Regions from separate parts of the Actinocorallia sp. A-T 12471 genome, predicted to be linked through region 2. Evidence: riboswitches for the same ligand, from Rfam matches in the RefSeq annotation. Region 2 holds a riboswitch; the other holds the start of a gene.
What was found. Region 2 has a riboswitch for thiamine pyrophosphate ahead of R9X44_RS20020 (purine-cytosine permease family protein). Riboswitches for the same ligand answer to the same signal wherever they lie in the genome.

Region 1: linked by a shared signal. The riboswitch ahead of thiO (glycine oxidase ThiO) and the one ahead of R9X44_RS20020 (purine-cytosine permease family protein) in region 2 are both predicted to bind thiamine pyrophosphate.

Annotation. Positions count from the first base shown of each region.
Region 1 covers NZ_JAWZTE010000010.1:191,628-207,135, reverse strand. Annotated here, with positions in the region: gene R9X44_RS25565 (protein kinase domain-containing protein) at 1-1,774, opposite strand, end outside; gene R9X44_RS25560 (thiazole synthase) at 1,852-2,652, opposite strand; gene thiS (sulfur carrier protein ThiS) at 2,655-2,870, opposite strand; gene thiO (glycine oxidase ThiO) at 2,867-3,961, opposite strand; TPP riboswitch at 3,961-4,069, opposite strand; gene R9X44_RS25545 (NAD(P)/FAD-dependent oxidoreductase) at 4,208-5,401, shown strand; gene R9X44_RS25540 (Rv2175c family DNA-binding protein) at 5,429-5,806, shown strand; gene thiE (thiamine phosphate synthase) at 5,808-6,479, shown strand; gene R9X44_RS25530 (hypothetical protein) at 6,490-6,621, shown strand; gene R9X44_RS25525 (serine/threonine-protein kinase) at 6,741-7,664, shown strand; gene R9X44_RS25520 (HEAT repeat domain-containing protein) at 7,666-8,595, opposite strand; gene R9X44_RS25515 (thiolase C-terminal domain-containing protein) at 8,685-9,875, opposite strand; gene R9X44_RS25510 (polyprenyl synthetase family protein) at 10,001-11,053, opposite strand; gene metF (methylenetetrahydrofolate reductase [NAD(P)H]) at 11,183-12,091, shown strand; gene R9X44_RS25500 (GNAT family N-acetyltransferase) at 12,095-12,685, opposite strand; gene R9X44_RS25495 (hypothetical protein) at 12,720-12,935, opposite strand; gene R9X44_RS25490 (hypothetical protein) at 13,721-15,436, opposite strand.
Region 2 covers NZ_JAWZTE010000006.1:397,117-412,624, reverse strand. Annotated here, with positions in the region: gene R9X44_RS20040 (SGNH/GDSL hydrolase family protein) at 1-350, opposite strand, end outside; gene R9X44_RS20035 (Fpg/Nei family DNA glycosylase) at 643-1,524, shown strand; gene R9X44_RS20030 (SSI family serine proteinase inhibitor) at 1,544-2,002, opposite strand; gene R9X44_RS20025 (rhodanese-like domain-containing protein) at 2,050-2,388, shown strand; TPP riboswitch at 2,927-3,041, shown strand; gene R9X44_RS20020 (purine-cytosine permease family protein) at 3,037-4,464, shown strand; gene R9X44_RS20015 (PAS domain S-box protein) at 4,508-6,394, shown strand; gene R9X44_RS20010 (ATP-binding protein) at 6,561-7,022, shown strand; gene R9X44_RS20005 (hypothetical protein) at 7,520-7,885, opposite strand; gene R9X44_RS20000 (STAS domain-containing protein) at 8,050-8,388, shown strand; gene R9X44_RS19995 (glycosyltransferase family 2 protein) at 8,442-9,185, shown strand; gene R9X44_RS19990 (hypothetical protein) at 9,215-10,723, shown strand; gene R9X44_RS19985 (hypothetical protein) at 10,608-12,782, opposite strand; gene R9X44_RS19980 (glycosyltransferase 87 family protein) at 12,855-14,135, shown strand; gene R9X44_RS19975 (DUF4446 family protein) at 14,135-14,575, shown strand; gene pheA (prephenate dehydratase) at 14,626-15,508, shown strand, end outside.

The sequences.
Region 1 (15,508 bases), on a different contig from region 2:
GCTTGTTCGGGTCGTTCTGCTCCTGCTGGTTGACCGTGAGGTTGCCGTCGAGCTTGCCCTTGATCGAGTCGAGCTGGGCGTAGGCGTCGGTGGTGGCGTCGCCGACGAGGTCGGGCATGGCGAGGCCGCTGGAGATGAACAGGGTCAGCGTCTCGTCGGGGGAGAGCATCTGCCCGGCCTTGGGGTCGGTCCCGGCGGCCATGCCCTCGGGCTGGCTCGACGGCCTGTCCTCGACCTCGAGCTTGGTGAACCCCTTCAGCTTGTCGCGCGCCTCGTCCTGCGACATGCCCGCTACGTCCGGGATCTTCAGCGGGGTGAGGCCCTTGGACATCGTCAGCACGACCTTCGAGCCGGGCTGGATCTTCGCGCCCTCGCCCGGCACGACCTCTGCGACCGTGCCCTTGGGGGCGCGGTCGGAGAAGACCTTCTCGTCGGCGATCTCGTACGGGATGCCCTCGGAGCTGAGCCGCTGGGTCGCCTCCTTCTGCGACACCCCGATCAGTTTCGGGACATGGTCATACTTGCCGGACACCTGGTACCAGACCGCCCAGCCGAGCACCATCGAGGCGATGATCCCGAGGGTCAGCAGCACAAAACGGCCGGTGACGAAGTGCATGATCCGGTCGAGGAGCAGCACGTCGTCCTCGCCGGGCGGCTCCTCGCCGCGCGGCAGGACCGCGGTGTGGTTCGGGCCGCCGGGCAGGACCGACGTGCGGTTGTTCGGGTGCGCGTCGGGGCCCGCCTGGTGCAGGACGGACGTCGCGCCCTCGGGGCCGCCTCCTGGCAGGCTGCTGTGCGGCGGGTTCGTGTGCGGGCCGCTGTTGTAGGGGCCGGGGTAGCCGGGCGGCGGGATCGTCTGCGGCCCTGACGGACGCGGCCGCGCGTGCTCGCCCGAGTGGCGCATCGGCGGGCCCGGCGCGCCGGGCGCGGGCAGCGGGAGGTTCGGGTCGGCGAGCAGCGCGTAGAAGTGGCCGGCGTCCATCGGCCGCCCTGCCGGGTCCTTGCTCGTGACCGACATGACCAGCGCGTCGATGCGCGGCGGGATGTCCGGGACGAGTTGGGACGGCAGCGGGATCGGGTCGTTGACGTGCGCGTAGGCGACGGCCAGAGGGGTGTCGCCCTGGTGCGGCTGGCGTCCGGTGAGCAGCTCGAACAGCAGGATGCCCGCGGCGTAGACGTCCGAGCGCGCGTCGGCGCGGCCGTCGATCACCTGCTCGGGGGCCATGTAGGCGACCGTGCCGATGATCATGCCGGTCTTGGTCTGCTTGCTGTCGGTCTCGGCGCGGGCGAGGCCGAAGTCGGCCACCTTCACCTGGCCGTCGCGGGTCAGCAGGACGTTCTCCGGCTTCACGTCGCGGTGGATCAGCCCGCCCCGGTGCGCGGCCCCGAGCGCGGAGAGGATCGGGGCCATGATGCCGAGGGCGTCGCGGACGGGCAGGCGGCCCCGCTCGTCGAGCAGGTCGCGCAGGGTCCGGCCCGGCAGGTACTCCATGGTGAGGTAGGTGTGCGCGCCGTCGGTGCCCTGGTCGTAGACCGCGACCACGTTGGGGTGCGACAGCGCGGCGGCCGCCTTGGCCTCGCCCATGAACCGCCGGACGAACTGCTCGTCTTGCGCGAGGTGCGCGTGCATCACCTTGACGGCCACGACACGGTCGAGCTTGGTGTCGCGGCCTACGTAGACCGTGGCCATCCCGCCCTTGGCCACCTTCGACTCGATGCGGTAACGCTCGTCGAGTACCCGCCCGACGAGAGGATCCACAGTGGTCGCGTCCATCCGGGCAGTCTACGGGCGAATCGGACCCCGTCCCATCGCTCTGCGGGACTACCTTTTCGTCCGTTCTGGAACCGTGATCATGAATTGTCCTCTTTGATATTGGCCGTCCCGGAGAGGTCGGCGAGACCGTCGAACGCCGACGACGCCTGGGCCAGATGACGCCGGGGGATCCGGCCCGCAAGCCGCGCCGCGCGGCCCGCCTCGACCGCGTGCCGCATCGCCGTCGCCATCAGCGCGGGCTTGCGCGCGCGGGTGACGGCGGTGGCCAGCAGCACCGCGTCACAGCCGAGCTCCATCGCCAGCGCGGCGTCGCTCGCGGTGCCGATCCCCGCGTCGAGCACCACCGGGACCCCGGCCCGCGCGACGATCAGCTCGATGTTGTGCGGGTTGCGGATGCCGAGGCCCGAGCCGATCGGCGCGCCGAGCGGCATGACGGCCACGCACCCGGCCTGCTCGAGGCGCTGGGCGAGGACGGGGTCGTCGTTGGTGTACGGGAGCACCTTGAAGCCGTCGGCGACGAGGCGCTCTGCGGCGTCGAGCAGCTCCACCGGGTCGGGCAGGAGGGTGTGCTCGTCGGCGATGACCTCGAGCTTCACCCAGTCGGTGCCCAGCGCCTCGCGGGCCAGCCGCGCGGTGAGGACGGCCTCGCCGGAGGTGAAACATCCCGCGGTGTTCGGCAGGACCCGGATGCCGTGCTTGTCGAGCAGTTCCAGCACCGAGCCCTTCATGGCGGGATCGACCCTGCGCATCGCCACGGTCGTCAGCTCGGTGCCCGAGGCCAGCAGCGCCTCCTCCAGCGCGTGCATGCTCGGGGCCCCGCCCGTGCCCATGATGAGCCGTGAGCCGAGCTTCTCCCCGGCGATCTCCAACGCGTCCACTGTCAGCCTCCCTGGACCGCGGTGATGATCTCCACCCGGTCGCCCTCGTTCACCCGCGTCGCCGGCCACGCCGCGCGCCGCACCACCTCGTCGTTCACCGCGACGGCGATGCCGCGGCCGCTCTCCGCCGCGCCCGCCCCCGCCACGTCGGCGACGACCTCGGCGACCGTCACGTCGGCCGCGAGGTCGCGGGGGTCGCCGTTCACATGCACTCTCATCGGGTCTCCACGGGGCTGAAACGCGCCGCGGTGAACGGGCGGGCCACCTCGGGGAGGTCGCCGCCCGCGAGCACCCCGGCGAGGGCGTCGGCGGTGAGCGGGGCGAGCAGGACGCCGTTGCGGTAGTGCCCGGTCGCGTACAGCAGGCCCGCGGTCCCCGACGGGCCGAGGATCGGGGCGTTGTCCGGCGATCCGGGCCGGAACGACGCCTTCACCTCGGCGAACTCGAGCTCGGTGACGCCGGGGAAGAGCGCGCGGGCGTCGCGCAGCAGCTCCCACAGGCCGCCCGCGGTGACGCGGCCGTCGAAGCCGAGCTCCTCCTGGGTCGCGCCGACGACGAGCTCGCCGTCCGGGCGCGGCACGAGGTACATCGAGAACCCCTGGACGAGCCCGCGCGTGGCCCGGGTCAGGAACGGGTGCGGCGACCGCAGCCGGATGATCTGGCCCTTCACCGGCCGCACCGGCAGGTCGCTCAGCCCGCCCGACCAGCTCCCGGCCGCCAGGACGACCTGGTCGGCTTCGAGCACCTCGCCGCTCTCCAGCCTGACGCCCTTGGCCCGCCCGTCCTCGATGACGATCTCGCGCGCGCGCTCACGGACGATGGGTATGTCGGCGCACGCCTTCCGTAGGGCGGCGACCACCTTGCGCGGGTCCACGCTGCCGTCGTCCGGGGCGAGGATGCCGCCGCGCACGGACGGCGCGAGCATGGGCTCAAGCTTGCGGCACTCCCTGCCGGTGAGGAGTTCGGTGCGCAGGCCGAGGGAAGCCTGGAACTCGTGCTGCTCGCGTAGGAAGGCGAGGTCGTCGCCGTCGTAGGCGACCGACAGATTGCCCTCGCGCTGGTAGCCGACGTCTATGCCGGTCAGCTCCGCGAGCTCGGCCGCGAACGCCGGGTAGCGGTCGCGCGAGTCGATGCCGAGCATCAGGTGGTCTTCCTCGCCGTACTGCAGCTCGCCTACGGGCGTGAGCATCCCCGCCGCGACATGGCTCGCGCCCGACCCCGGCGCGGGGTCCACGAGGGTGACGGGCAGGCCCCGCTGCGCCGTCCGCCAGGCGACGCCGAGTCCGACGATCCCGGCCCCGATGATCACGATCAAGCGCGTCCGCTCCCTTCGCCGGCATGATCCGGATCAGGTTCCTACGGTCGGGAGCCGCGCGCTCCCCTCTCAGCCCCCGCGGGGGCTCCCGTGCCTTCCGACACAGCGTATGCCCTGAGCAGGAATCATGAGTTATCGGGCATCCCTGTACGGAACGTCATTCTCGGTTGCGGCTAAGGTGGCGGGACCTTGCCGTCATCCGGCCCTCGGGCCGGTGTGTGGGTGTCGTGGAGGGCTTGCATGGAACGTGTCATCGTCGTCGGCGGAGGGCTCGCCGGGGTACGCGCCGTGGAGGCGCTGCGGGCCAGGGAGTACACGGGCGCGCTCACCCTCGTCTGCGCGGAGGGGGTGCTTCCTTACGACCGTCCGCCGCTGTCCAAGGCCGTCCTCACCGGCGACAGCGACGACACCACCGTGGATGCCGCCTGGGACGCGCTCGACTGCGACGTGCGCTTCGGCGTCACCGCGACCGGCCTGCGCGCCGAGGAGCGGGTGCTGGAGACGACGGACGGTGACCTGCCGTATGACGGGCTCGTGATCGCCGTCGGAGCCGACCCGATCAGGCTGCCCGGGCCGGGTGCCCAGCACGTCGTCAGGACCATGAAGGACGCGCTTGAGCTGCGTCCGCTGCTGGTGTCGGGCGCGCGTGTGGTCGTCGTCGGGGCCGGGTGGATCGGGGCTGAGGTCGCGACGAGCGCGGCCAAGCTCGGCTGCCGGGTGACCGTCCTCGAGGCCGCCGAGACCCCTGTGGCCGTCGCCCTCGGGACGCAGCTGGGCGCGCTTACCGAGCCCTGGTACGCCGAGGCGGGGGTGGAGCTGCGCTGCGGCGTCAAGGTCGCCTCGATCGAGGACGGCGGGGTCGCCCTGGTCGGCGGCGAGTTCCTTGACGCCGACGCCGTCGTCGTCGGGATCGGGGTGCGGCCGTCGCTCGGCTGGGTCGGCGACGCGCTCGAGCTCGACGCGCGGCTCGGCGGGATCGTCGTGGACGGCGCGATGCGCACGTCGCGGCCGGAGATCGTCGCGGTCGGGGACTGCGCCGCGTGGTGGTCGGGCAGGTACGGGCGGCGGGTCAGGGTCGAGCACTGGGACGTCGCGCTCAACGCGCCGGAGGTCGCGGTCGCCGCCCTGCTCGGTGACGCCGACGCCGTCTACGACGAGCCGCCCTACTTCTGGTCCGAGCAGTTCGGGCGGATGGTCCAGTTCGCCGGGTACCACGAGGGCACGGAGCGGATGATCTACCGGGGCGACCCCTCGGAGCGCAAATGGGCCGTGTGCTGGGTGACCGGCGACCGTCTCGACGCGATCCTCACCGTGGACAAACCGCGCGATCTCGTCCAGGCCCGGCGGATCATCGGCCAGGGCGTCGCGGTCGACGTCGCGAAGCTGGCGGATCCGGCCGTAGCCATCCGAAACGCCGTCCGGACGGTTTCATAGCCGCCGCCGGATGGTAGACACGGAACCGTGACGAAGACGCACGTTGACATTGATCCCGAACTCGACTCCCTCGTGGGGGAATGGCACACCCTGACCGGCGCCGCCGCCCTGTTCGGCCTCCCGGCCGGACGGGTGAAGCAGTGGGTGAAGGAGGGCAAGCTCCTCGCCGCCTACCGGTCGGTCGGAGGCGGCCCGCAGGTACCCGCCGCGTTCTTCGAGGACGGCGAGATCATCAAGGGCCTCCCCGGCACCCTGACCCTGCTCGGCGACGCCGGCTTCGACGACGTCGAGGCGCTGCGGTGGCTGTTCACGCCCGACGAGACCCTGCCCGGCAGCCCCGTGCAGGCGCTCCGGGAGAACCGGGGCACCGAGGTCCGCCGCCGCGCCCAGGCCCTGGCCTTCTGAGGTGGTCCCGAGCGAGAAGGCGGTGGCCCTGCGCGCGCGGCTGGCCACCGCCCGGCTGTACCTGTGCGTAGACACCCGCGCCAAGCAGGGCGACCTACCCGAGTTCCTTGACGCCGTGCTCTCGGGCGGCGTGGACATCGTCCAGCTACGGGAGAAGGGGATCGAGGCCAAGCAGGAGCTCGAGGCCCTCGAGGTGTTCCGCGACGCCTGTGCGCGGCATGGGGCGCTGCTCGCGGTGAACGACAGGGCCGACGTGGCCTTCGCCGCCGGAGCCGACATCCTGCACCTCGGACAAGACGACCTTCCCGTACCGCTCGCGCGCAGGATCGTCGGACAGGACATGCTGATCGGGCGGTCCACCCACGCGGTCGAGCAGGTCGCGGCGGCCGAGCGGGAGGAGGGCGTCGACTACTTCGCGGTCGGGCCCGTCTGGCCGACGGCCACCAAACCCGGCCGCGCGGCGGCGGGGGCCGAGCCCGTACGGGCGGCCGCCTCGGCGCGGCGTCCCTGGTTCGCGATCGGCGGGATCGACGCGGGCAACCTCGCGGAGGTCCAGGAGATGGGCGCGCGGCGGATCGTCGTCGTCCGCGCCCTCACCGAGGCCCCCGACCCGCACAAGGCGGCCCGCGCCCTGGCCGCCGCCCTCGACGCCCGGGGGCTTGAGGCCGAATAGCATGGACGCCATGAACCCCGAAGACGCCTCCCCGCTCCTGCCCGACCTCACGAGCGACGAACGGGCCGAGGGCTGGGGCGACTGGCGCGAGGACGAGGGCAACGACCGACGCCTGCGGGAAGACGTACCCCCGCACTGGTGACGACTAGAGGCGGCCGGACGCAATGAGCGTTCGGCCGCTGTGTCTATTCCGGGCCTGTTGAGGGCCGGGGTTTGGTATAAATCGGCACTCTGGACCCGTCCCCCGTGAGGTCGCCGCCCGTGTCGTTGCAGCATGAGGTTCCGCTTCGTCCTGAGGATCCGCGCAGGATCGGGCCTTATGCGCTTTCCGGACGGTTGGGGGAGGGCGGGCAGGGGGTCGTCTACCTCGGCAGGGACCGGGAGGGGCGGGCCGTGGCCGTCAAGGTGCTGAAGGGCGGGCCCGTGGCGTCGCCCAAGGCGCGCGGCAGGTTCATCAAGGAGGCGGGCGCGGCGAGCCGGGTGGAAGCACCGCAGGTCGCCAGGGTGCTCGACGCCAAGGTGACGGCCGAGCGGCCCTACATCGTCAGCGAGTACGTGCGCGGCAGGACCCTGCAGGACGAGGTCGCAGAGGCCGGTCCGCTCAAGGGCCCCGAACTGCACAAGATCGCGCTGCGCACCGCCGTCGGGCTCGCCGCGATCCACCGGGCGCAGGTCGTGCACCGCGACCTCAAGCCGAGCAACGTGGTGCTCGGGCCGCGCGGCGCGAAGGTCATCGACTTCGGGGTGGCGCGGCTGCTGGACGGCCGCACCCCGCAGACCAACCACCCGGTGGGCACCCCGGCGTACATGTCGCCGGAGCAGGTCGAGGATCTGCACGTCGGGCCCGAGTCCGACGTGTTCGCCTGGGGTTCGACGGTCGTCTACGCCGCCACCGGACGGCCGCCGTTCGGCACCGGCCCGACCGGCGCGGTGATGCGCCGGATCACCGACCGCGAACCCGACCTGGGAGCCCTGCGCGGCGGGCTACGCGGACTTGTAGCGCGCTGTCTGGACAAGGAACCCGCGGCCCGGCCGACCGCCGCCGAGATCGTCAGGTTCCTGCGGGCCGAGGCGCGTCCCAAGGCCAAGGCCGCGCCCAAGCGGGTGCCCCGCTACCGCTCCCGGATGATCATCGCGCTGGTGATCGTCTCGGTGCTGGGGTTCACCTGCGGGGTGCTGATCTAGCTCACCAGCGGCCCATCGCGCGCAGCGCGTTGTGCAGGCGGGCTTCGCGGGTCCGGCGGTCCCCGGGGTCGAGGGAGGGCCATCCGGCCGTCCTGAGGGATCTGAGGGCCTTGCGGAGGTCCTTGCGCAGCGGGCGGGGCAGGTCGTCGGCGAGGAACGCGGCGGCGGTGACGAACGCGGCGTGGACGTCGGGGGCGGACAACTCATGACGGAGCAGGTCGAACGCCTGGGGGTCGCCGTTGCGGATCAGGCGTTCGGCGGCCGCCGCGCGCAGTTCGGGGTCGGCGGAGCCGAGCAGGGGCGTCAGGGCGGCGTCGGCGCTGAGGCCGTCCTCGTCCCAGCGGACCATGAGGCGCGCCGCGTGCCGTCGGACGGCGGGGTCGTCGGCCCCCAGGAGGGCGGTGAGCTCGTGCGTCAGGCGGGACAGCGGCAGCGTGACGGGGTCGCCCTCCCAGTCGCCCAGCGAGCCGATCAGGGCCGCGGCGGCGAGCCTGACGTCGGGGTCGCTGTGCGCGACGAGCGGCCGCGCGGCCTCCAGCATCGCGGCGGCCAGGGCGTTGGCGCCGACCGCGTCCATGACGTCGAAGGCGAGCTGGACGATCAGCGGATCGGGATGCCGGAACAGCGCCAGCGCGTGCCGCGCGCCCTCGGGGGTGCCGATGTCCTCGTAGATCTCCAGCGCGGCCCCCAGGACGCCCGGGTGCAGCCGGTCTCCGGTGGCGATCATCTCGCGCAACGCGGCCTCGGCCCATGCCTGCTCGTCCGGCACCCACGGGTAGACGTCGGCGAGCGCGGCCAGCGCGCGCCGGGCCGTCAGGGGGTCGGCCGTGCGCGCGACCTCGACGAGCCAGGCCGTCGGCTTTCCGCCGAACTCCCCGACGAACTCGTCCCACACGTCGGTCCCGGCGTCCGGCAACAGCTCGACCCGCATCCCCCGCCCCACTTTCCCCAGAAGCTCCCGTTCCGGGAAGTAGGACGCCTCCTGACCCGGCAAGGTTCGGCCGGGTCAGGAGGCTGTTCTCAGCGCGCTGGGCGGTAGACGGCCACCGCGCAGGCGCTTCCGAGGCCGATGTTGTGCTGGAGGGCGACGCGCGCGCCCTCGACCTGGCGTGCGCCCGCCTGACCGCGCAGCTGCCAGGTGAGCTCGGCGCACTGGGCGATGCCGGTCGCGCCGAGCGGGTGGCCCTTGGAGATCAGGCCGCCGGAGGGGTTGACCACCCACCTGCCGCCGTAGGTCGTGGCCTCGGCTTCGACGAGCTTGTGCGCCTCGCCTACCGGGGCCATGCCGAGGGCCTCGTAGCTGATCAGCTCATTGGCGCTGAAGCAGTCGTGCAGCTCGATCACGTCGACGTCCTCGATCGTGATCCCCGCCTCGTCCATCGCCTTGGCCGCCGCGCGCTGGGAGCAGCCGAAGCCGACGGCCTGGATTGACGACTTCTCCGCGAAGCTGTCGACGGTGTCGGTCGCGATGTGCTGGCCCGCGATCTCGACGGCCTGGTCCCACAGGTCGTGCTCGGTGAGGAACCTCTCGCTGACGACGATCGCGGCGGCCGCGCCGTCGGAGGTGGGGGAGCACTGCAGCTTGGTCAGCGGGTTGAAGATCATCGGCGCGTCCTTCACCTGGTCCAGGGTGTACTCGTCCTGGAACTGGGCGTAAGGGTTGTTCACCGAGTGCTTGTGGTTCTTCCACCCGATCCACGCGTAGTGCTCGGGCGTGGAGCCGTACCGCTCCATGTGCTCGCGCCCGGCGTTGCCGAACATCTGCGGCATCGGCGCTGCGGCCTCCCAGCCGCCCCTGCCCTCGACCATCGCCCTCAGGTGGTGGTCGACGATGGTGACCTTGGACGAGCCCATGCCCGCGCCGAGCGAGCCCTTCTCCATCTTCTCCATGCCGAAGGCCAGGACGCAGTCGGCGAGGCCGCCCCGGACGGCGTTACGGGCGAGGAAGAGGGCGGAAGAGCCCGTCGCGCAGGCGTTGGAGACCGTCATGACCGGGAGGCCGGTCATGCCCACCTCGTAGAGGGCGCGCTGGCCCATGGAGCCGTAAGCCGAGCCCGCGTACGCCTGCTCGATCTGCTCGTAAGACAGCCCGGCGTCTTCCAGCGCCTTCCCGACGGCCTCCTTGGCCATGTCGGGGTACTCCCAGTCCTTCGACCCGGGCTTCTCGAACTTGGTCATTCCGACGCCTACGACGAACGCGCGACCCGCCATGCCGTCTCCTCCTCGGGTGAGATCCGGGCCCGAGCATAACTTGTCGGCTAGCGCTTACTTGGTTTCGGGGGCGTCGGGCGGGAACGCCGAAGGCCCCGCCTAGGCGGGGCCTTCAGGGAAGTCGGTCAGACGCGGCGCGCGGTGGCCGCGACAGCCAGGTCGGTGAGGGCGGCGCGGGCCTCGTCGGTGATGTCGAGCTCGGCCAGCGCGCGGTGGGCGTCGGCGGCGAAACCGTCGATCATCTTCTCGCAGCCCGCGAGCGCGCCCGTCTCGGTGAGGATGCCGCGCAGCTCCGCGACGCCGTCGAGATCGAGGTCAGGGTCGCCGAGGCGGCGGTTCAGGGTGTCGCGCTGGGCGGCGGTCGCCTTCTCCATCGCCAGGGCGATCAGTACCGTCCGCTTGCCTTCGCGCAGGTCGTCCCCTGCGGGCTTGCCCGTCTCGGCCGGGTCGCCGAAGACGCCCAGGACGTCGTCGCGCAGCTGGAAGGCCGCGCCGAGGGGGAGGCCGTAAGCCGACAGGCCGTCCAGGTGGGCCTCATCCGCGCCCGCCATGGCCGCGCCCAGGTGAAGCGGCCTCTCGATGGTGTACTTGGCGGACTTGTAGCGCACCACCCTGAGGGCGCTGTCTACGTCGCCGGTACCCCTGGCCTGCTCCAGCATGTCCAGGTACTGCCCGCACATGACCTCGGTGCGCATGATGTCGTAGATCGGACGGCCGGGCGCGAGCGACGCCTCCGGCAGTCCGGACGCCTCGTACATCTCGGTCGACCAGGCGAGGGTGACGTCGCCGAGCAGGATCGCCGCACCCGTCCCGAAGGACTCCGCCGAGCCGGGCCAGCCCTCGCGGCCGTGCATCGCCTCGAACCTGCGGTGGACCGACGGCTGGCCGCGCCGGGTGTCGCTGCCGTCCATGACGTCGTCGTGGATCAGCGCGCTGGCCTGCAGCAGCTCGAGGGACGCGGCCGCGGCGAAGACCTCGGGGCCGTCCGCGCCGCCCGCGCCGCGCCAGCCCCAGTAGCAGAACGCCGGACGCAGCCGCTTGCCGCCCGACAGCAGGGAGTCGAGCGCCGAGAGCATCGGCTCGAGGTCCTCGGTGATCGCCAGGAGGACGGGACGCTGCCGGTCGACGAAGGCGTAAAGGGCCTCGTCGACCTCTTTGCGGACGCGGCTGGAGGTCATGCGCCTCAGCCTAATGGCGGCAGGTTCTATTTATGCTGTTTTGTGGTATCTGCTGTATCTCTGTTCTTGTTGGGCCTCCTGCCTTGCCAGGACCACCCGTCTCACCATGTGGATCGGTACCCTGCTCCCATGACGTCAGCGCGCCCCACAATCCGCGAACTCCTTTCGATGGGTGAGACGACCTTCTCCTTCGAGTTCCTCCCCCCGAAGACCGAGCAGGGCCTGATCAACCTGTGGCGCGCCGTCCGCGAGGTTGAGGCGCTGCACCCCGCGTTCGTGTCCGTCACCTACGGGGCCGGGGGCAGCTCCCGCGACACCACGGTCGGCATCGTCGAGCGGATCGTCGCCGACACCACCCTCACCCCCGTCGCGCACTTCACCGCCGTCAACCACTCGATGGCCGAGCTGCGCAACCTCGTCGGACGGTTCGCGTCGGTGGGCGTCAACAACATCCTCGCCCTGCGCGGCGACCCCCCCGGCAACCCCATGGGCGAGTGGATCAAGCACCCCGACGGCGTCGAATACGCGGGGGAACTCGTGGAGTTGATCCGGGAATGGGGTGACTTCTGCGTCGGCGTCGCGGCGTTCCCCTACAAGCACCCGCGCTCGCCCGACATCGAGACCGACACCCGCAGGTTCGTCGAGAAGTGCCGCGCGGGGGCCGACTACGCGATCACCCAGATGTTCTTCCGCGCCGAGGACTACTTCAGGCTGCGCGACCGCGTCGCCGCCGCGGGCTGCGACATCCCCATCCTGCCGGGGATCATGCCGGTCACCCAGCTGAGCACGATCGACAGGTCCGAGCAGCTGTCCGGCGCGCCCTTCCCCGCCGACCTCGCCGAGCGCTTCCGCGCGTACGGCGACGACGCCGAAGCCGTCCGCGACTTCGGCGTCGAACACTGCGCCGAGCTGTGCCAGGAGCTCCTCGACGGAGGCGCGCCGGGCATCCACTTCATCACCATGAACCGGTCGACCGCGACGCGCGAGGTGTTCGGGCTGCTCGGCGCGTCAGCCGCGCGGGCCGGCGCCGTCGTGTGACCGTCAGCGGCGCGCGCCGGCCTCGACCCGTACCAGGGGCAGGCGCGCGCCCATCACCGCGTACGGCGGGCCGCCCCCGGGGAACTCGAACTCGCTCAGCAGGTCGTGGAAGCCGACCGACCGGTACAGGTGCTTGGCGGGGGTCTCAGGGCGGCGGTCCAACGTCGACAGGACCACGGTGCGCTCCCTACGGCCCGCGCAGAGCGTCGTAAGGAGAGTGCGGCCAAGTCCCCGGCCCTGGTACTCCGGACGCACGTGCAGCTCAGCGACCTCGTAGGCGTCGCTCAGCCAGCTCGCCGCGTGCTCGTACCCTGCCCGCTCGCGCAACTCGTCGTCGACGACGTCGTGCCACCACTGCCCGGACGCGCCGTGGAAGCCGTACGCGAACGCCACGGGGCTCGCGCCGAACACTTTGCGCTGCTCCACCACAAGCGCCCGGAAACCCGGATAAGTCGCGTGCTTCAGCATGATCGTCTGACGGCCCGGCAGCTGCGCCGGAGGCGGGTCCATCGCCGCCACATAAACCTCGAGCAGCCCGCCGAGCACCCGGCGGAACGTCTTCGCGTCGATCTCACGCAGCGTCGGCTCCCTCACCCGTCCGACCCTATTGCCGCCCCCGTCCACCGGGTCAACCGGTGGCGATGGTGCGGGGCGTCGCGCCGACCCTGTCGTAGATCGACCACAGGATCGTGTCGGCGGCGTTCTGCAGCTTGCGGCGCGTCGCCGTCAGCTCCTCGCCCCACGCCCGCGCCTCCGGCCCGAGCCACGCGTCGGTCGCCGTGAACGTCCGATGCGGCGCGTTCATCGACTCCCGCAACGCATCAACACTCCCGTACGCAGCCACATAATGCTGATAAATCTCCCGATAAGCCGGATTCGGCACAGTCCCCGGCGGCGCCTCCCCCGGCCCATAAGGCAACGGCACAGTCCCCGGCGCCGGCGGCGCAGACGGCATCCCCATCAGTAACCCCACCTCCCTCTCACCAACCCACCCAACCCCCCGCCCCCCACGCACAACCCACGACCCAGCCCCATCCGTCCCGTGGGCACACGGCCCCGCCGCCCACGGCCCAACCGACTGCGGACCGGACGCATGCGGCCCGTGGCCGCGCACACCTGACACGCGCGGACCAGCCGCATGCGAGCCAGCCGAGTGCGGGTCGGACGTGTGCGGGTCGGACGTGTGCGGGCCAGGCACGGACGGACTGGACACGTGTGAACTGGACGCGTATGGGCCGGACGTGTGCGGACTGAACGCGTCCGTCCCGTGGGCGTGCAGCCCGGACGCGTGCGACCCAGCCGACTGCGGCCCAGCCGCGTGCGGACTGGACACGTGCGGGCCAGCCGCGTGCGCTCGGGCACATACGGACTGGACGCGCGCGAACTGAGCGCGCACGGGTCGGACGCGTGCGGACCGGACGTGGGCGGGCCGTGGGTGGGTGGAGCGGGGCTGCGGGGCGGGCTCGGCGGGGTTGGCGTCCGGGTCAGTGCGGGACGGGCTTGGGGCGCGCGAACTCGCGGGCGGTTCGCCTGTGGCGGGGTGCGGGTGGGCGGGCGGGCGCTGTCGTGGTGCGGGGACAGGTCGGTTCGCCTGCGGGGGTGTGGGGGGTGGGGGCACCGGGCGTCCTCCTACTCGTTCCGCGGGCCGGTTCCGGCACCCGTCAGCCGGGTCGTGGACGCGGTCGCGCCGCCCATCGGCGTCGCACCGAGCACGGTCGCCGCGTCGGCCTGCACGCCGAGCTCAACGGCCTCGGCCCGCACGTCCGCCGCCCACTGGGCGTCAAGGTCAAGCTGTCCCTGCGCGCTGGACAGCGACTCGGCGATCACCTCAAGACGCGCCGGGTCCCCGTCCGCCGCCGCGATCAGCTGCGCGGTCCCCTCAGCCCCCAACCGCTCGTAGTACGCCGCCGTATAGTCCCCGTCGCCCGAGAACTCCCCGAGCTTCTCCCAAACCCCCACATCAACCCCGCCCCCGCTCCCCAACGCCTCAACCGTCGCATACCCATCGACAACACCCCCGGCAACCCCACCCCCACCTTCTCCGCCAGACCCACCGACCCCGTCGGCCCCGGACCCGCCGCCTCCGTCACCTTCGGCCCCGTCACCGGAACCATCGCCCCCCGCCCCGTCCGCCGACTGGCCCGCACCCGAACCATCCCCGTCCGCAGACCCACCCCCGTCACTATGCCCAGAAGATCCCTGATCGTGCCCACTTCCAGATTCATGCCCACCTGACCCATGCTCGGACCCGCTCCCGGACCCGTGCTCGCCAGAGCCCTGCTCGTGCCCGGACCCCGAGTCATGCCCGCTCCCAGACCCGTGCTCGTGCCCGCCGGAGTCATGCCCCGCACCCGAGTCATGCCCGCCGCCCGACTCATGCCCCGAGCCGTGTTCGTGCCCGCCGCCCGACTCGTGCCCGGAACCGGAGTCGTGACCCGTACCGCCTTGATCGTGCCCGCTGCCGGAGTCGTGACCGCTTCCCGACCCGTCGGACCCGTGCTCGTGCCCGCCTCCCGAGTCGTGCCCGGTTCCGGAGCCGTGGTCGTGGCCGCCCGAATCGTGCCCGCTCGATCCCTGGTCGTGCCCATCACCCGAATTGTGCCCGCCGCCGGAGTTGTGCCCGGTGGAGCCTTGGTCGTGGCCGCCGGAGTCGTGCCCGCTTCCGTGGTCACTGCCGGAATCGTGGCCGCTGCCCTGGTCGTGCCCTTCGCCGGGATTGTGCCCGGTGCCCGGGTTGTGGCCGCTACCTGAGCCGTGGTCGGAGGGGTCCTGGCCGTGGTTGTCCGTGCCAGTGCCGGTGCCGCCGCCGGTTCCTGTGCCGCCGCCGGTGCCTGAACCGGTGTCGGGGGTGTCGTCGTTGTGGACTTCGGGGGTTTCGGGGGTGTCTGTTCCGGTTCCGGGGCCGCCGCCTGGTGTGGTGCCCAGGTCGAGGTCGGGGTCGTTCTCCGGGGTCGGGGGGTTGCCCGCGTCCGTGCCCGGGGTGGTGCCGGGTGTGGGTGCGGGGGGCGGGGTGGGGGTTGGGCCGGGGGTGGGGGCTGCGGCGGGGGAGTCGGGTGTGTCGGTGTTGGGAGGGGTTCCTACGGGGATGTCGGGGTCGTCCAGCTGGGTCTGGGCGGCGTCGCGGCGGCGGTTCAGCATGCCGAGCTGGCCGGTTATCCACTGCTGGGCGGCGCGGGCCTCGCGGTAGCCGTTGCCGGCGACGCCGGGCGGCGGGGGATGGGCGGACAGCCACGTGCCGATCTCGTCGGCGGCGCGTTCCATCTGCCGGATCAACTGGGAGAGGGCCGCGGCCTCAACACCGCGGAAGTTCGGGTCTCGACTCGCCGGCCCCGTCCGCATGCTCATCGGCGCGCTCCCCGCCCAAGGACACCTTCCGTGACCTGTGTACCACAGGATCCCCCGCCGCGTCTGCCGGGA
Region 2 (15,508 bases):
AGGTAGCGGACCTGGCCGGGGTGTGCGGCGAGGAAGGCGACGGCGGCCTTGAGCTGGCTGCCTTCGGGGTAGGCGCACTTGCCGCCCTTGAGCATCGACGCGCTCGTCTCGCCCCGGCAGCCGAGCTTCACCAGCTCGAGGCCGGGGGTCCGCTCGGCGAGGAGGGGCAGGAGCTGGTCGGGGTAGCCGGTGTCGGTGTCGCCTTGTCCTGGCTGGTAGCCGGTGGCGAGGGAGTCGCCGAGGGAGAGGTAGTAAAGGGGCGTGGGGGCTGCTGTTGCGGGTGTGCCCAGGCCGCCGGTAAGGAGCGCGAACGCGCACAGGAGGACGGCGGACAGACGCCGGGAGAGCATCGCGATGCCTCTGGCCTTCTCCCCCGAGTTTTCAGTTTTGCGGGGCAGTATCGACGCCTTCGCCGGGTCCGCGCCACCGGTCCGCGCAACTCGGTGCAGCACGGTTCAGTCACAGGGTTATCCACACCCCCTGTGGATATCCCTCTCGCTCCCTGCTGGGTGTTTTGTCAGGTGCTGTGTGCTTTCCGCCACTTTGGTGGCGGGGAATCCGCAGCGCCCCGAAGTTATCCACAGGGGTTGTCCACAGGTATCCACAGGGTTGGGGACGGCTGTGGAGGAACATACTGAGGACATGCCCGAGCTGCCCGAAGTGGAGTCACTCGCCGCGTTCCTGCGCGAGCACGCCGTCGGCAAGGCCGTCGCCCGGGTTGACGTCGCCGCCGTCTCGGCGCTCAAGACCTATGATCCCCCGGTCACCGCGCTCGCCGACCTGACGCTCACCGGCGTGGCGCGGCACGGCAAGTTCCTCGACCTCGAGTTCCTTGAGCCCGGCGAGGGCGGCGGGCTGCACCTCGTCGTCCACCTCGCGCGGGCGGGCTGGCTGCGCTGGCGCGACGAGCTGCCGACCACGCTGCCGCGCCGCAGCCCGAAGAACCCGATCGCGCTGCGGCTGCGGCTGAACGACGGCTCGGGCTTCGATCTCACCGAGGCCGGGACGAAGAAGGGCCTCGCGGCCTACGTGGTGCGCGACCCGTCAGATGTCCCGCACGTCGCGGATCTGGGGATAGACCCGCTTTCCGAGGAGTTCACGCCGGAAGCCCTGTATGCGCTCACCAAGGACTCGAGGACGCGGATCAAGGGCCTGCTGCGCGACCAGAAGATCATCGCGGGCATCGGCAACGCCTACTCCGACGAGGTCCTGCACGCCGCCAAGATGTCCCCGTACAAGATCGCCTCGACCCTCACCGAGGAGGAGGCCGGGCAGCTGCACGCCGTCATCGTCGGCACGCTCAGGGACGCGGTGGAGCGGTCGCGGGGGCTCGCGGCGGGGGATTTGAAGTCGGAGAAGAAGACCGGCCTGCGGGTGCACGGCAAGGCGGGCCAGCCGTGTCCGGTCTGCGGGGACACCATCCGCGAGGTCTCCTTCGCGGACTCGGCGTTCCAGTACTGCCCCACCTGTCAGACGGGCGGCAAACCACTCGCGGATCGCCGTTTGTCCCGTCTGCTCAGGTAGATGGGGGTCTTAGGGGGTCTTAGCGGACCTTGGGCAGCTCGCCGAACAGCTCGGACACCACTCCCCAGCGGTCGATCTCGCAGCCGTCCTTGCGCGAGTAGGACGCGTCGACGGCCTTGCCCTTGAACGTGCCGGTCACGGTGCCCTGCTCGGGACCGCCGTACACGTCGGTACAGACGGCGTCGGCGGGCTTGGGCGCGAACGCCTTCTCGCCGGCGGCGTCGAGCTGCGCGCACGCCTTGGCCGCGGCCGGGTGGGTGCCGCCCGCCGGGTCACAGGTGAGCGTCCAGGACTCCTCCTTGGCGCTCGGGGACTTCTTGAGCGTGATCGTGAGCTGGGTGCTCGCGGGGCCGGCCGCGTTGGGGGACGCGGTGTCCTGCTCGTCGGCGGACTTGCCGCCGCAGGCCGTGGCGGCGGCCACCACGGCGGCGGTGAGCAGGAGCAGCTTCGCGGCGATCTTGGGCGATGAGGTCCTCATGCGCGATTCGACGTGGGGGTCCCATCCACGGTTCCATGGGTTCCGTGATGAATTTCGGCGGAAGCATTCCGAGCGTCGGAGCGACCCAGATCCCCGACGGCGCATACCTCCTCGACGTCCGTGAGCAGGACGAATGGGACGCCGGGCACGCGCCGGAGGCCGTCCACATCCCCATGAGCGCCCTGAACGAGCGGGCGGCCGAGATCCCCCAGGACCGCGACATCTACGTCGTATGCCGCGTAGGCGGCCGCTCCGCCCAGGTCACCGTGGCCCTCAACAACGCAGGCTGGACCGCCCTCAACGTAGACGGCGGCATGCTCGCCTGGGCCAGCGCCAACCTCCCCATCGAGTCCACCACCACCCAAGCCGACCCGTACATCGCCTAACCCCTTTACCCGCAGTCCCTTCGGGACTGCGGGGGGGGGGGCTGCCGCGCGCGGGCCGTGCCCGCACCTCACGGTCTCGTAGGGACTGCGGGCGGGCTGGGCTCGCGCCCTCACGGTCTTGTAGGGACTGCGAGCGGGTCGTGCCCGCACCCCCCGCCACGCGGGCTGGGTCCGCGCCCCCGCAAGGCTTGCGGGGGCGACGCGCTTGAATCCTCGCGCGGGCTGGGCCCGCACACCTGAGGTCCCGTAAGGAACTGCGGGAACGGCGCGCATGACCCGTCACGCGGGGCTACGCCCGCCGCATGGGCTAGGTGCGCGGTTCCGTAGGGACTGCGGGCGCGTCGCCCGCCCGGCACGTGGGCTGGGTCTGCGCCCCCGTGGGGTTTGCGGGCGCGACGTGCTTGGCTCGCCGGGTGGGCTGGGCCTGCTCTTACCCGCAGTCCCGTAGGGACTGCGGGTGGGGGTTGGGGGGGTGTGGCTGGATTGTTACCCCGGGGCTGGGTGATCTTTGGGGGGTCGGGTACGATTCGCGCCGAATCGAAACCACCGCGGGAGCTCGGGAGAAGGCCGGGCTGAGAGGGTGACCCATCTGTCGCCGACCGCATGAACCTGTCCGGGTAATGCCGGCGTAGGGAGAGTGCTCCTCGCATGTCTTCAAGCACGCTTGAAAACTCGGCGCACGATGACGAGTCCGCGCGCGGGCCTGTCAAGGCTTCGCCGGCGGAAGCGCCGCTGACCCTCGACGAGCCGGCCCCCAGGGTGCTGTCGTTCTGGGATCAGAGTGCGTTCTGGGCGAACCTCGGGGTCAGCCTGTTCGCGTTCTCCGGGGCCTACACGGTTCTCGCGCCGACCGTCGACGGGGTGCCGCAGCTGTCGATCGCCGCGGGCATCACCGCGATGATCATCGGAACGCTCGTCGGCGGGCTCATGCTCGGGCTCGCCGCCGTGCCGGGGGCCCGTACGGGGCGGCCGGCGATGGTGATCCTGCGCGGGCTGTTCGGGGCGAAGCTGTCGTACGCGCCGACGGTGCTCAACATCGCCCAGCTCATCGGCTGGGGGACGTTCGAGCTGATCGTCATCGCGGACGCCGCCTATGAGCTGTTCGGCGGGGGACCCCGCTGGACCTACGTGCTTTTCGCAGGGGTGCTCACCACGGTCCTGACGATCTGGCCGCTCGGCTCGGTGCGGCTGCTGCGCCGCGTCGTCACGATCGCCGTGGGAATCGCGCTCATCTGGTTCTACATCCAGTTCTTCAGGGTCGGCCTGCCGGACCTGACCGACAATCCGGGCCCGTCCGGAAGCGCGCCGTTCGGCGCGGACTGGAGCCTGTTCTGGCTCGCGATGGACGCGGCCCTCGCCGTCTCCATCTCGTGGGTGCCGCTCGCGGCCGACTACACCCGCCACTCCCGTAGCGAGCGGGCGGCTTTCGGCGCGGCGAGCGGCGCGTACGCGTTGACGCAGATCATCGCGTACATCCTCGGTCTCTTCGCGCTCGTCCTGGCCGGTCAAGGCGGCGGCGTCTACGGGCCGTTCCTCACGGTGACGGCCGGAGCCGTCTTCTTCTTCGTCTTCGTCCTGCGTGAGGCCGACCAGTCGTTCGCGAACGTCTACTCGACCGCGCTCTCGATCCAGAACCTTGTCCCCCGCGTGGACCGCCGGGTCTTGAGCATCGGCCTCGGCGCGCTCATCACCGTGCTCGCGCTTGTGCTGAACATGGGCGACTACTACGGCTTCCTCGCCCTGATCGGCTCGGTCTTCGTGCCGCTGCTCGGCGTCCTGGCCGCCGACTTCTTCCTCGGCCGTGGCCGCGGCGGGTGGAACACCGCGCCCGACGCGCCCTCGCGCTGGTCGATGGTGGTCGCCTGGTTCGGCGGGTTCGTCGTCTACCAGCTGATCAACCCCGGGCAGCTCGGCGTGTGGGCCGACTTCTGGACCGGCGTCCAGGACCTGATCGGTCTCACCGTCCAGCCGTGGATGAGCGCGTCGTTCCTGTCGTTCCTCGTGGCGGGCGCGCTCGCGCTCGTCATCGGACGGGTCGCCGGAAACCGGACGTCCGGTATACGGGAATCCGTCTGACGGGAGCTCCGCCCGCCGTCGCGATGGGACGATGGCGGGCGTGATGCTCCCAGACGAGGAACGGAACGCGCGCGCGGTGCTGGCGAGCGCCGCCGATCCGATCGTGGCGGTGGACGAGGCCGGGCGGGTCACACTCTGGAACCCGGCGGCCGAGCGGCTGTTCGGCTGGTCCGCCGAGGAGATCGCCGGACGTGTCCCGCCGATCGTCCCCGACGAGCTGACCGCCGAACACCACGCGGTCCTCGAGCGGGTCCGCTCGGTGGGGTCGCACGTGTCGATCGGGACGCGGCGGCGTACCCGCGCGCGTGACCTGATCGACGTACGCATCGACACAAGCGCGCTACGCGACGCCGAAGGCGGGCTCACCGGGTGGGTGTCGGTCTTCCACCCGGTGGCCGAGCCGGAGACCCGTGCCGTCGCGGAGAAGGCGCGGCTCGTCCGTCGGCTGAATGACATTCTCGCCGACCTCAACGCGGCGCTCGACCTCGATCTCGTCCTCGACCGGATCACCGCGGCGCTGGTCGAGCTGACCGGCGCGGACGCCGCCGCGTTCGTCAGGATCGAGGGGAGCAGGCTGCGGCTGGTGACCGCTCGCGGCCTGCCGGACGAGATGCTCGGCACGGCCGTCGACCTCGAACCGAGCCTGGTGACCGAGCTGCTCGACTCCGGCCGTGACGTGATGCTCGCGTCGGGGCAGCGGGTCACCGACCTGATCTGGCAGCGCCTGCCCGACCTGCACACCGTCGCGCTCGGCATGGCGCACCTCGCCAACCGGCCTTACGGCGCTTTGTACGCGCTGTTCGCCGGGCGCACGACCGGCCACACCGAACTCGAACTCCTCGAACTGCTGGCCGGGCACGCGGGCGTCGCCGTCGGCAACGCGGTCGCCTACCAGGAGGTCGTCCGCCAGCGCGCGCACGAGCGGGCCGTCATCGACGCCTCCGCCGACGGGATCGCCGTGCTCGACACCCAGGGCCTGGTCTGCCAGTGGAACCCGGCGGCCACCCGCATCACAGGCCGGGACGCCATCAGCGCGCTGGGCTCCGGCCTTCCTTTCCCCTTCTCCCCCGGCGAGACCGTCACCCATCTGCTGCCGAACGGCACATGGATCGACGTGCTCGCCGCGCGGATCGAGGAGACCGGCGAGATCGTCGTGGACTTCCGCGACGTGACCGCCGCCAAGGAGCTCGAGGAGTCAAAAGACCTCTTCCTCGCCACGACCGGGCACGAGCTGCGCACCCCGATCACCGTTGTGCAGGGCTTCGCCGAGACGCTGGTGACCCGCTGGGACGAGCTGCCCGACGCCGAGCGGCGCAAGGCCGTCGGGCTGATCGCCGACCGGGGGAGGGCGATGGGCAAGCTCGTCGAACAGCTGCTGCTCGGCTCGCGCGCGGGCTCGGCGCGGCCCCCGGTGACGCCCGCGCCGTTCGACCTCGGCGGGCTGCTGCACCGGGTCGTGCCCGCGTTCCGCACGCTCTCGCAGGAGCACAGGCTCGAGTGCGACGTGCCCGACGGCCTGCCGACCGCGTATGGCGACATGATGGCGACCGACATCATCGTCGGGCAGCTCGTGGAGAACGCCTACAAGTACTCCCCGGAAGGCGGGCTGATCGAGGTCGCGGCGGGCGTCGCCGGGGGCTGTCTCGTTGTGACGATCGATGACGAAGGAGTCGGGATCGCGCCGGGCGACCACGAGCGGATCTTCGAGCGGTTCGTGCAGGGCGAGGCGGGGGACCGGCGGCGGTTCGGGGGCGTCGGGCTCGGGCTGTACATCGCGCGCAGGCTGGCCACGGCCCAGGGCGGCGACGTCACGGCGCACTCGCGGCCGGGAAGGGGGACCCGGATGCGGCTGACGGTTCCGATGGCTGAGACAGTGGACCCCGACCTGCGGGAAACGTTCGCGGATGTGACGGACGAAACGTCCGTGTGACGAATAACCGGGCGTGCTGTGGAAAAGTCTCCTGGTGATCGGCCGTGACTTACAGGTCGGTCACTCGTTGGACCGGGAAACCACTGTTTCGTCCTGGTTTCTTGCCAGGTCATACGGGGCATTTCGGTCGGTACAGATGGTCAAGCGGATGGAGGTGGTCCCGACGATGAGCATCGTCCACCTGCCCCATTCAGCCGCCGGGGTCTCGGCGGTGCGGCGGAGACTCGGCCGGGAACTCCTCGCATGGGGCGTCTCCGACGAAGTGGCCGACGACGCCGCGGTGATCGTGAGCGAGCTGCTCAGCAACGCACTCCGCCACGCGCGGCCCCTGCCCGGCCCCGAACCCCAGATCAAGGTCGCCTGGGCCCGCATCGGCGACCTCGTCGAACTCTCCGTCTCCGACGGCGGCGCCATCACCGAACCCCGCAAGGGACAACCCGCCCTGTCCTCACTCGGCGGCAGAGGACTCGGCATAGTCGAAACCCTCTCCCAAGCCTGGGGCGTCCGCCGCGACGACCACGGCAGCACAGTCTGGGCCCACCTGCACGCCCCCTCGATCTACCCGGCGATGAACGGCACGGGAACACTCATCAAAGAAACCACCACCCCCGTGCAAAACCTCAGCTAAGGCAACGCTAAGGTCCTGCCCAAGCTCGGGTTGCTGCCGTGCCCCCGTCGCGCAGCACCCCGAGCGTCCAGCGTTGAATTGCCTTTCGCGTCCGGCCGCTCGCCTGGGGGCTCGCGACCGGACGCGAAAGGCGGGGTTCGGGCGCTTCGCGATCTTGGGCTGCCCCTCCGGCCCTGGGGGGCCTCCGGGGCAGCCCAAGGCGCCCTCACAACCCCCGGTTGGTTGCGGTTGAACCCTGCTTGGTTGCGGTTAAGGCGCGCTTGGTCGGACCTAAGGCGTGCGTGGTTGTGCTTGAAGCTTGCTCGGTGCGGTTGAGGCGCGCTTGGTTGGCGTTAAGGCGCGCTTGGTCGGACTTAAGGCGTGCCTGGTCGGGCTTGAGGCGTGCCTGGTTGCGGTTGATGTGCGTGGGTGCCCTGGGCGCGCTTGGGTGTGGTTGGTGTGCGTGGGGTGCCTTGGGCGCGTCTGGGTGCGGTTGAAGCCCTGGGGGTTGGGGTGGGTTAGGGGTCGAGGGTGTGGGCTACGGCGCGGAAGGTGGGGCAGGGCCAGCGGGTCATGCAGGCTCGGCAGCGGCGGAGGGGGTTGTCGGGGTCGCTGGACAGGCCGCCGGACGGCTTCGGGTGGTGGAGGTCGAGGATCTGGAGGGCGGCGTTGGCCAGGAGGGTCACCTCCTCGCGGGCCTCGGCGAGGAAGACAAGGTCCTCGCGGGTCAGGCGGGCGCGGACGGGGACTTCGCCTTCGCGGTTGACCAGGCGCAGCAGGTAGGCGACCGGGACCCGCCAGGACGTCGACTTCTCGGCCCGGGAACGCATCGCCTCAAGGCGGTCGCGTATCCGGGAGCGTTGCCGGTCGGGCTGCTTCCTCACCGGTCCAGCTTCCCAAAACCGGGGGTCTCGCGCGTCCCGATCGTGCAGATCGAACCTGGTGTTACCGCAGGTAGACCGGATCATCACCAATCGGCTGGGCGAATCACTCGGACTTGGCGAAGACTGTCTGGCTACCTGGCGCGCGGGCCGATAGTGTGCCCGTCATGGAGCTTCAGGTCTCGACTGCATCTCAGGCAGGTCACGCCGTCGTCTCAGCCGTCGGTGAGCTGGACCTGTACACCGCGCCCAGGTTGCAGCAGGCGCTCGCCGCCCTGCTCGGCGAACAGGAACTCGACAGGGTCGTCGTCGACCTGTCCGGGGTCGAGTTCTGCGACTCGACCGGAATGAACGTCCTGCTCTCGGGGATGAAGCGGGTCCGCGAACGCGGAGGGGTCTTCGAACTCGCCGCGCCGCGCCCCGCCGTCCAGCGCATCCTCCAGGTCACCGGCCTGGACACCGTGTTCACCGTGCACGACGCGGTTCCGGCGCTCGACGCCACCTGACGGGCCGCGCGGCGCACGGCGGGCAGGCCCGCGACGCCACTACGATCGCAGGCATGTCCGACGAAACGCCGGCCGGCACCGCGGTGATCATCCCGGCCATGAACGAGGCGGAGCGCATCGGCGCGACCGTCCGGGCCGCCCGCGACCTCCCCGGCGTGGACCTCGTCCTCGTCGTGGACGACGGGTCGTCCGACGCCACCTCGATCATCGCCGCCGAGGCGGGCGCCGACGTCGTCCGGCACGCGCGCAACCGCGGCAAGGCCGCCGCGATGGAGACGGGCGCGGAGTCGGTGCGGCTGCTCGACACCCGCGACGGCGTCAGGCCGCGCCACCTGCTCTTCCTGGACGCCGACCTCGCCGACACCGCACGGGAGGCGGCCCCGCTGATCACGCCGGTCGCGGCGGGCGAGGCCGACATGACGATCGCGGTGTTCTCCTCGACGGTCAAGCTGGGCGGGCACGGCATCGTCGTCAGGCTGTCGCGCGACGGCATCCGCCGCGCCACCGGCTTCGCCGCGACCCAGCCGCTGAACGGCCAGCGCTGCCTGACCAGGGCGGCGTTCGAGGCGGCGCGCCCGCTCGCGCACGGCTTCGGGGTGGAGACCGCGCTCACGATCGACCTGCTGAACCGGGGGTTCCGGATCAAGGAGGTCGAGGTCCCGCTGGCGCACCGGGCCACCGGCACCGACCTGCGCGCCCAGCTGCACCGGGCGCGTCAGTTCCGTGACGTCGCGCGCGCGCTGGCGACCCGCGACCCGGTGGTGCGCGACCGGGTCGCCCGGCTGCGCCCCCGCTGACCGGCCTCCCCGCCGCCCCCCGCGCGCCCATGGACGCCGTCCTTCCCGCCTCCCCCGGCCGGGTCCCCGCCCGTCTCGGCTTCGCGCTGCTCGCGCTGTCGGCCGGGGGCTTCCTCGCGCTGTCGATCCTCGGTCCCTCGGCCGTTCAGCCCGCCTTGGGCGCGGGCGGCGGGCCGCCCTGGGCGTTTGACGCGGGGCTCGGGCCGCGCGCGGCCGTCTCGCTGCTGGCCGCGGCGATCCTGCTCGGCGGCGCGGGCCTCGGCTGCTGCCTCTACGCGGTCGGCAAGGGCGCGCGGCCGCGCGGCGGGCCCCTCGTCGTCGCGGGCGCGCTCGTGGCGCTGGCGTTCGCGCTGACGCCGCCCGTCGGCTCTACCGACCACCTCAACTACGCCGCCTACGGCCACATGGCCGTCCTCGGCCTCGACCCGTACTCCACGACCGCCGCCGACCTCGGCGCCGACGCGTTCGGCATGGCCGTCCAGGAATGGCGGACGACCCCGTCGGTATACGGGCCGTTCGTCACCTGGACGCAGGAGTTCGCCGCCTGGGCGGGCGGCGACTCGGTGCGCGGCACGGTCTTCGCGCTCTCGCTGATCAACGCGCTGGTGTTCGTCGGGGTCGGCCTCGTGCTGCGCAAGATCGCGCGCGACGACGCGGGGCGGCTGCGCGCCGCGCTGCTCTGGTCGGCCAACCCGCTGCTGCTCTACCAGCTCGTCGCGGGGGCGCACAACGACGTCCTCGGCATCGCCGCCGCGGTCCTCGCCCTCGCGATCTTCACCGGGGCGCTGGGCCGGGCGGCGAAGGCGGGGGAGGTGTGGCGGGCGTTCGGCGCGGGCGCGTTGACCGGGGCCGCCGTCGCGATGAAGTTCCCGGCAGGGTTCGTCGGCGGGGGACCCGCCCTGACGCTGCTGCGCGGCCGCCGCTGGGCCGGGCTGGCCGCGCTCGGGGGCGGGGCGCTGCTGGTCGCGGGCGGGGCCTACGCGGTCGTGGGGCTGCGCGCCTTCGACCAGGTCAGGACGGCCTCGCAGTTCGTCTCCCTGGCCAACCCCTGGCACCTGGTCGCCGGGCGCGGCGGCGGCGTCCTGGGCGTCGGCCTGGCCAAGGACCTCGTGCCGCTGCTGTCGCTGTGCCTGCTGGTGGTGCTGCTGTGGCTGCTCGGCCGCGCCCTGCCCGACGCCGACGCCTCAGTCCGCACCGCCGCCGCGCTCGTGCTGGCCTGGCTGTTCGCCGCGTCCTACGCGCTGCCCTGGTACGACGGGCTCGGCTGGGCCGTCCTCGTGCTGCTTCCGTGGTCGCGGTTCGACTGGATCATGCTGGCCAGGACCGTCGCGCTGAGCCTCGCCTACCTGCCCGCGCGCGATCCGCGGCTCGCCGGGCTGCCGGAGAGCCTGCACTGGCTCGTGACGGGCCTGCGCGCCACCGTCATGCCTTTTGTGCTGGCCGGGGTTCTCGCGGCCCTGGTGGGGGCGTGTCTCGCTCGGCGTCGAGTTCCAGCGCTCGCACACACGCCGCAAGCACCAGCGGGACGGCGAGCGTGAACACCAGCGCGGGGATCACCACGCCCGAGTCGTTCATGAGCATCCCGACGAGCGTGACGGTGAGGACGGCGACGAGCGAGGGCGCGAACGTCGGGCTGTAGTCGTAGGCGCGGACCAGGGCCGACGCCCGCCACGCCGACGGCCTGGCCAGCACAAGGAACAGGAACAGAAGCGCGCTGATCGCCATCAACGTGAACGGTAGATATCCCCCGAAACTGCGCAGCATCGCCCCTGTCTTGCGGGTGACGACGCCCCACGCCTCGCCCGCCGCCAGCTGCTCCCAGAACTTGCCGAGATGGGTGGGTTCGGCCCGCAGCGAGTCGAGGAACGCCATGCCGAGGACGACTGCCGCGCCCGCCGCGCCCGCGAGCGCGATCCGCGCCGCCGACACCCGCTGCCCGCCGAGCTGGAGCGCGAGGACCGCGGTGCCCAGCAGGATCGCCACGACGCCGCCGAAGTCGCTGCCCCAGCCGGGCATCCCGTCGATGACCATCGCGCAGAGCCCGATGACCACCGCGAGGGCCGCCGCCGCGCGCCGTCTGCCCGCGCGGACCAGGGGTTCGGCGAGCCAGGCGGCGGTGAGGATCGCGGCGGTCGCGAACAGCGCGAACGCCATGTTCCCGAAGCCGTAGAAGCGGCCCGCCACAAGGGCGGTGTAGCCCATGAACGCGTTGAGCTGGAGGTGCGAGCCGGTCATAACGTCGACGCCGAGGACCGCGACGGTGATCATCGCGATGACCAGGCCGGAGCCCGTCAGGGTGCGCCGCCAGGGCCCCGCGACGGAGACCGCGGTGACCAGGGCGATCGCCGCCGCGAGGCACAGGCACAGCGCGACGACCGGGTGATCGGACCGCCACCACGGGACGAGGTTCGCCAGGTACGTCGCGACCGGGGTCGCCGCGCCGCCGAGAGCGACGATCCTGGTCAGCCCGAGGATGCGGCGGCGGTCGAACGCGCGACGGCGCAGGGACAGCGCGGCGAACCCATAGAGCAGGAGCTGTGCGGCGAGCAGAACGACGAAGAAGGCCCCGGAAAGGCTCCGGATCGCTTGTGCTGCCACATCTTCGTCGTGCAGGACGTCGGCCTTCTGCGCGGCCGTGTCCGGCGACGGGTCCGACCGCCAGGCCGCCCCGACCATCCCCGACGGCTGGGACAGCCCCAGCGTCGCCAGGACCGTCGAGGTGAGGTCGGTCAGGGTGACGAGCCCGCGCCGCCGCGTCGAGGAGCTGGTGAGGTAGCCGGCGGCGAAGTCGGGCCCCTGGGCGAGCGCGACGTGCAGGTGCGGGTCGCCCGTGGCGTCGGCGAGCCCGGCCAGCAGGACTGTCGCGTTCTCCGGCAGCCTGCCGAGCAGCGCCGAGATCCTGGTGTCCGCCGACGCCGCGGCCTCGGCCCGATCGGCGGCGGGAAGCTCGACCTGCTCGCCGTCCTCGTCCACGCCGGCCTCGACGTGGGCGCGGTAGATGTCGTCTATCTCCACGACGGACAGCGCGCAGCGGGCCCAGTCCTCGACGTCCTCGGGGAACGCGAAGTAGTCGTCGATGCGGCCCGAGACGTCGGCCGCGCCGAGCGCCGCGCCGGGCCCGACCGCGCGGGTGCAGCCGCCGGACTCCTGGACGCGCGAGCCGAGCGCGCCGATCTTGGCCTGGTAGGAGGTTGTCTCGTTGTCCGCGGCGATCTCGGCCCAGCCGGGGACCTCGGCGCCGCCGCCGGGGAGCGCGCGCGGCGCGGGCGGCAGGGCGCACGCGCCGTGCTCGAGCCGCGCGCGCTGGCCCGCCGAGAGCGTCAGCCAGCCGTCGATCGGGCAGGTGCGGGTCGTCGTCGTCCTGATCGACAGGGACGCCGCCGCGTTCGCGCCGGTCTTCTCCCAGAGGGTCGGGGTGTCGCCGGGCGACAGATCCGACCATTCGAGCCCGGGGACGCCGACGACGACCACCGGCCCCTGCGCGGCCGCCGCCGAAGACGGCAGCACGATCACCGGGATCAACGCCGCGACCAGCGCGAGGAGGATGATCCGTCCCGCTGTGGCGGCGTCCCGGCACTTCACCCGCCAGCGGGTCACGGCACCTCCCCAAGGGGCCCTTTGTCGACGCTCGTCCCCAGGTTAGTGGTCGCCTTGCGTCAGGATGGACCCATGGCCGGACCCTGGAGACGCCCCCTGGCCGCCGTCGGCGGCCTTCTCGTGGCCTGCGCCGCGCTCGTCCCGGTCGCCGCGCGCTGGCTCACCAACCCCGAGGACCAGCGCCTCGTCGACCTCGACGTCTACCGGACGGCCGGACAGGCGGTCCTGGACGGCACGCCCGTCTACGACTTCGTGACGCAGGCCCCCCAACTGCTCCCGTTCACCTATCCGCCCTTCTCGGCGATCCTCGCGGTGCCGATGGCGTGGCTGCCGTGGCCCGCCGCCCAGGGCGTCATGGTGGGGTTGATCCTTGCGGCGCTCGCTTTGTCGGCGTACTGGGCGTTCCGTCCGCTGCTCGCCCGCGTGGGCGATTTCGGGCCGCTGCTGTTCGGCGTGCTCGTCGCCGCGCTCGTCCAACCGCTGCCGGTCTACGACCAGGTGCGGTTCGGGCAGGTCGGGCTGTTCATCCTCGCGCTGTGCCTGATCGACTGCCTCGCGCCGCGTACGTACTGGCCGCGCGGGATGCTCGTCGGGCTGGCGACCGCCGTCAAGCTCGTGCCGGGCGTCTTCCTGATCTACTTCCTCGTCACCCGGCGGCGTGAGGCGGCCGGGAACGCCGTGCTCACGGCCGGTGCGGCGACCGTCGCGACGTTCGCGGTGCTGCCGCGCGACTCGGTGGACTTCTGGTTCGGCGCGCTGCTGGCCAGCGATAGGGTCGGCTCGAACCTCGGCACCTCCAACCAGTCGCTGCGCGGCTTCCTGCTGCGCATGTACTGGCCGGACATGGTCACCTCGCTGGTCTGGGCGGCCGCCGTCGCGCTTGTGGCGTTCGTCGGGTTCCACTACGCGCGGCGGCTCTCGCTGCTCGGCGCGTCGGGGGCGCTGTCCCCGGCCAACGCGTGGTCCGCCGAGACGGCCGGGGTCGCGGTCGCGGGGCTGCTCGCGGTGCTGCTGTCGCCGGTGGCCTGGATCCACCACCTTGTGTGGATCATCCCGGTCGTGGGCGCTCTGGCGGGAGACGGGCGCAACCTCCGGCGTTGTCTTGCCGCAGCCGGTGTGTGGCTGTTCTACGTGCTTCAGACGCCCTGGTGGGGAACATCCCACATCCAAGGCCGGCTCCCGGTCTGGGAACAGGCACTCGGACGGCTCATGCAGAGCTCCTACGGGCTCGGCGCGATCGCCCTGCTGTTCGTCCTCGGTGTCTGGCTGGTGCACGAAATGTGGCGGGAAACACCCAAGCCGACCGGGGAAGAAGGCCCGGACCGCGCGGTCATGGGTACGCTCACCCCGTGATGCTTATCACCGTCGCCGTTGTGGGCGCTCTCAGCGGATTGGCCGGCCTGTCCATGGCGCTCGTCGCGCGCAGCCGCGTCAGCAGGGTCGTCGAGGAGTGCGCCGACGTCCTGCGCAGGCAGATGCAGGTGGCCACAGGGGTGGACAAGAAGGCGCTGCGCGATCTGGCGATCGTGCGGTACGACGCGCTCGCCGAGATGTCCGGCGAGCTGTCGTTCTCGCTCGCCGTGCTCGACGCCGCGGGCGACGGCGTCGTGATCAGCTCGATCAACGGCCGCAGCGAGACCCGCACCTACGCCAAGGTCGTCCAGGGCGGCCGCAGCCCCCAGATGCTCTCCCCCGAGGAGGAGCACGCCCTACGCGCCGCCCGCCTCGGCCGAGGCCCGGTCGTAGAGATGGACGACCCTCTGGCGGACTTCGGAGCCCCCGTAGGGGGCTAAGAGCCCCTGAGCAGCTCAGAACACGGGTCCTTCCATTACCCTTTCGTTTCATGCCTGACCGTTACGCCTACCTGGGGCCCGAAGGAACGTTCACCGAGGCCGCGCTGTTGACGCTTCCCGGTGCCGCGCAGGCCGAGCGTGTGCCGTTCTCGACGGTGCCCGCCGCGCTCGACGCGGTGCGCAGCGGGTTCGCCGAGCGTGCGGTCGTGGCCCTGGAGAACTCGGTCGAGGGGTCGGTCCCCACCACCCTTGACGAGCTGGCCACGGGCGAGCAGCTCCAGATCGTGTCGGAGATCCACCTTCCCGTGGAGTTCGCCCTTCTTGTCCGTCCGGGCACGGCGCTCGCGGACATCAAGACAGTCGCGTCGCACCCGCACGCGCAGCCGCAGTGCCGCCGCTGGCTCGCCGCGCACGTCCCGGACGCCGAGTGGCGGGCCGCGACGTCGAACGCGGAGGCCGCCCAGCACGTCGCGGACGGCCTGTACGACGCGGCGCTCGCCGGGTCCTTCGCGGGCGCGCGGTACGGGCTGACGGCGCTCGCGTCGAAGATCCACGATGTCGACGGGGCCGTCACCAGGTTCGTGGAGCTCGGCCTCCCGTGCCCGCCGCCGGCGCGCACCGGCCGCGACCGCACCACCGTCGTCGCCTACATCCGCGACGACCACGCGGGCGCGCTGCTGCAGATCCTCCAGGAGTTCTTCGTCCGGGGCATCAACCTGACGCTGATCCAGTCGCGGCCCACCGGGGCCGGGCTCGGCTCGTACCTGTTCTGGATCGACTTCGAGGGCCACGTCGAGGACGCGCGCGTCGGCGAGGCGCTGATGGGCCTGCGCCGGGTCTGCGCCGAGGTCAGGTTCGTCGGCAGCTACCCGGCCGCTGACGGGGTGCGCCCGGTCGCCAGGCGCGGCACCGCCGACGAGGACTTCGCGGCCG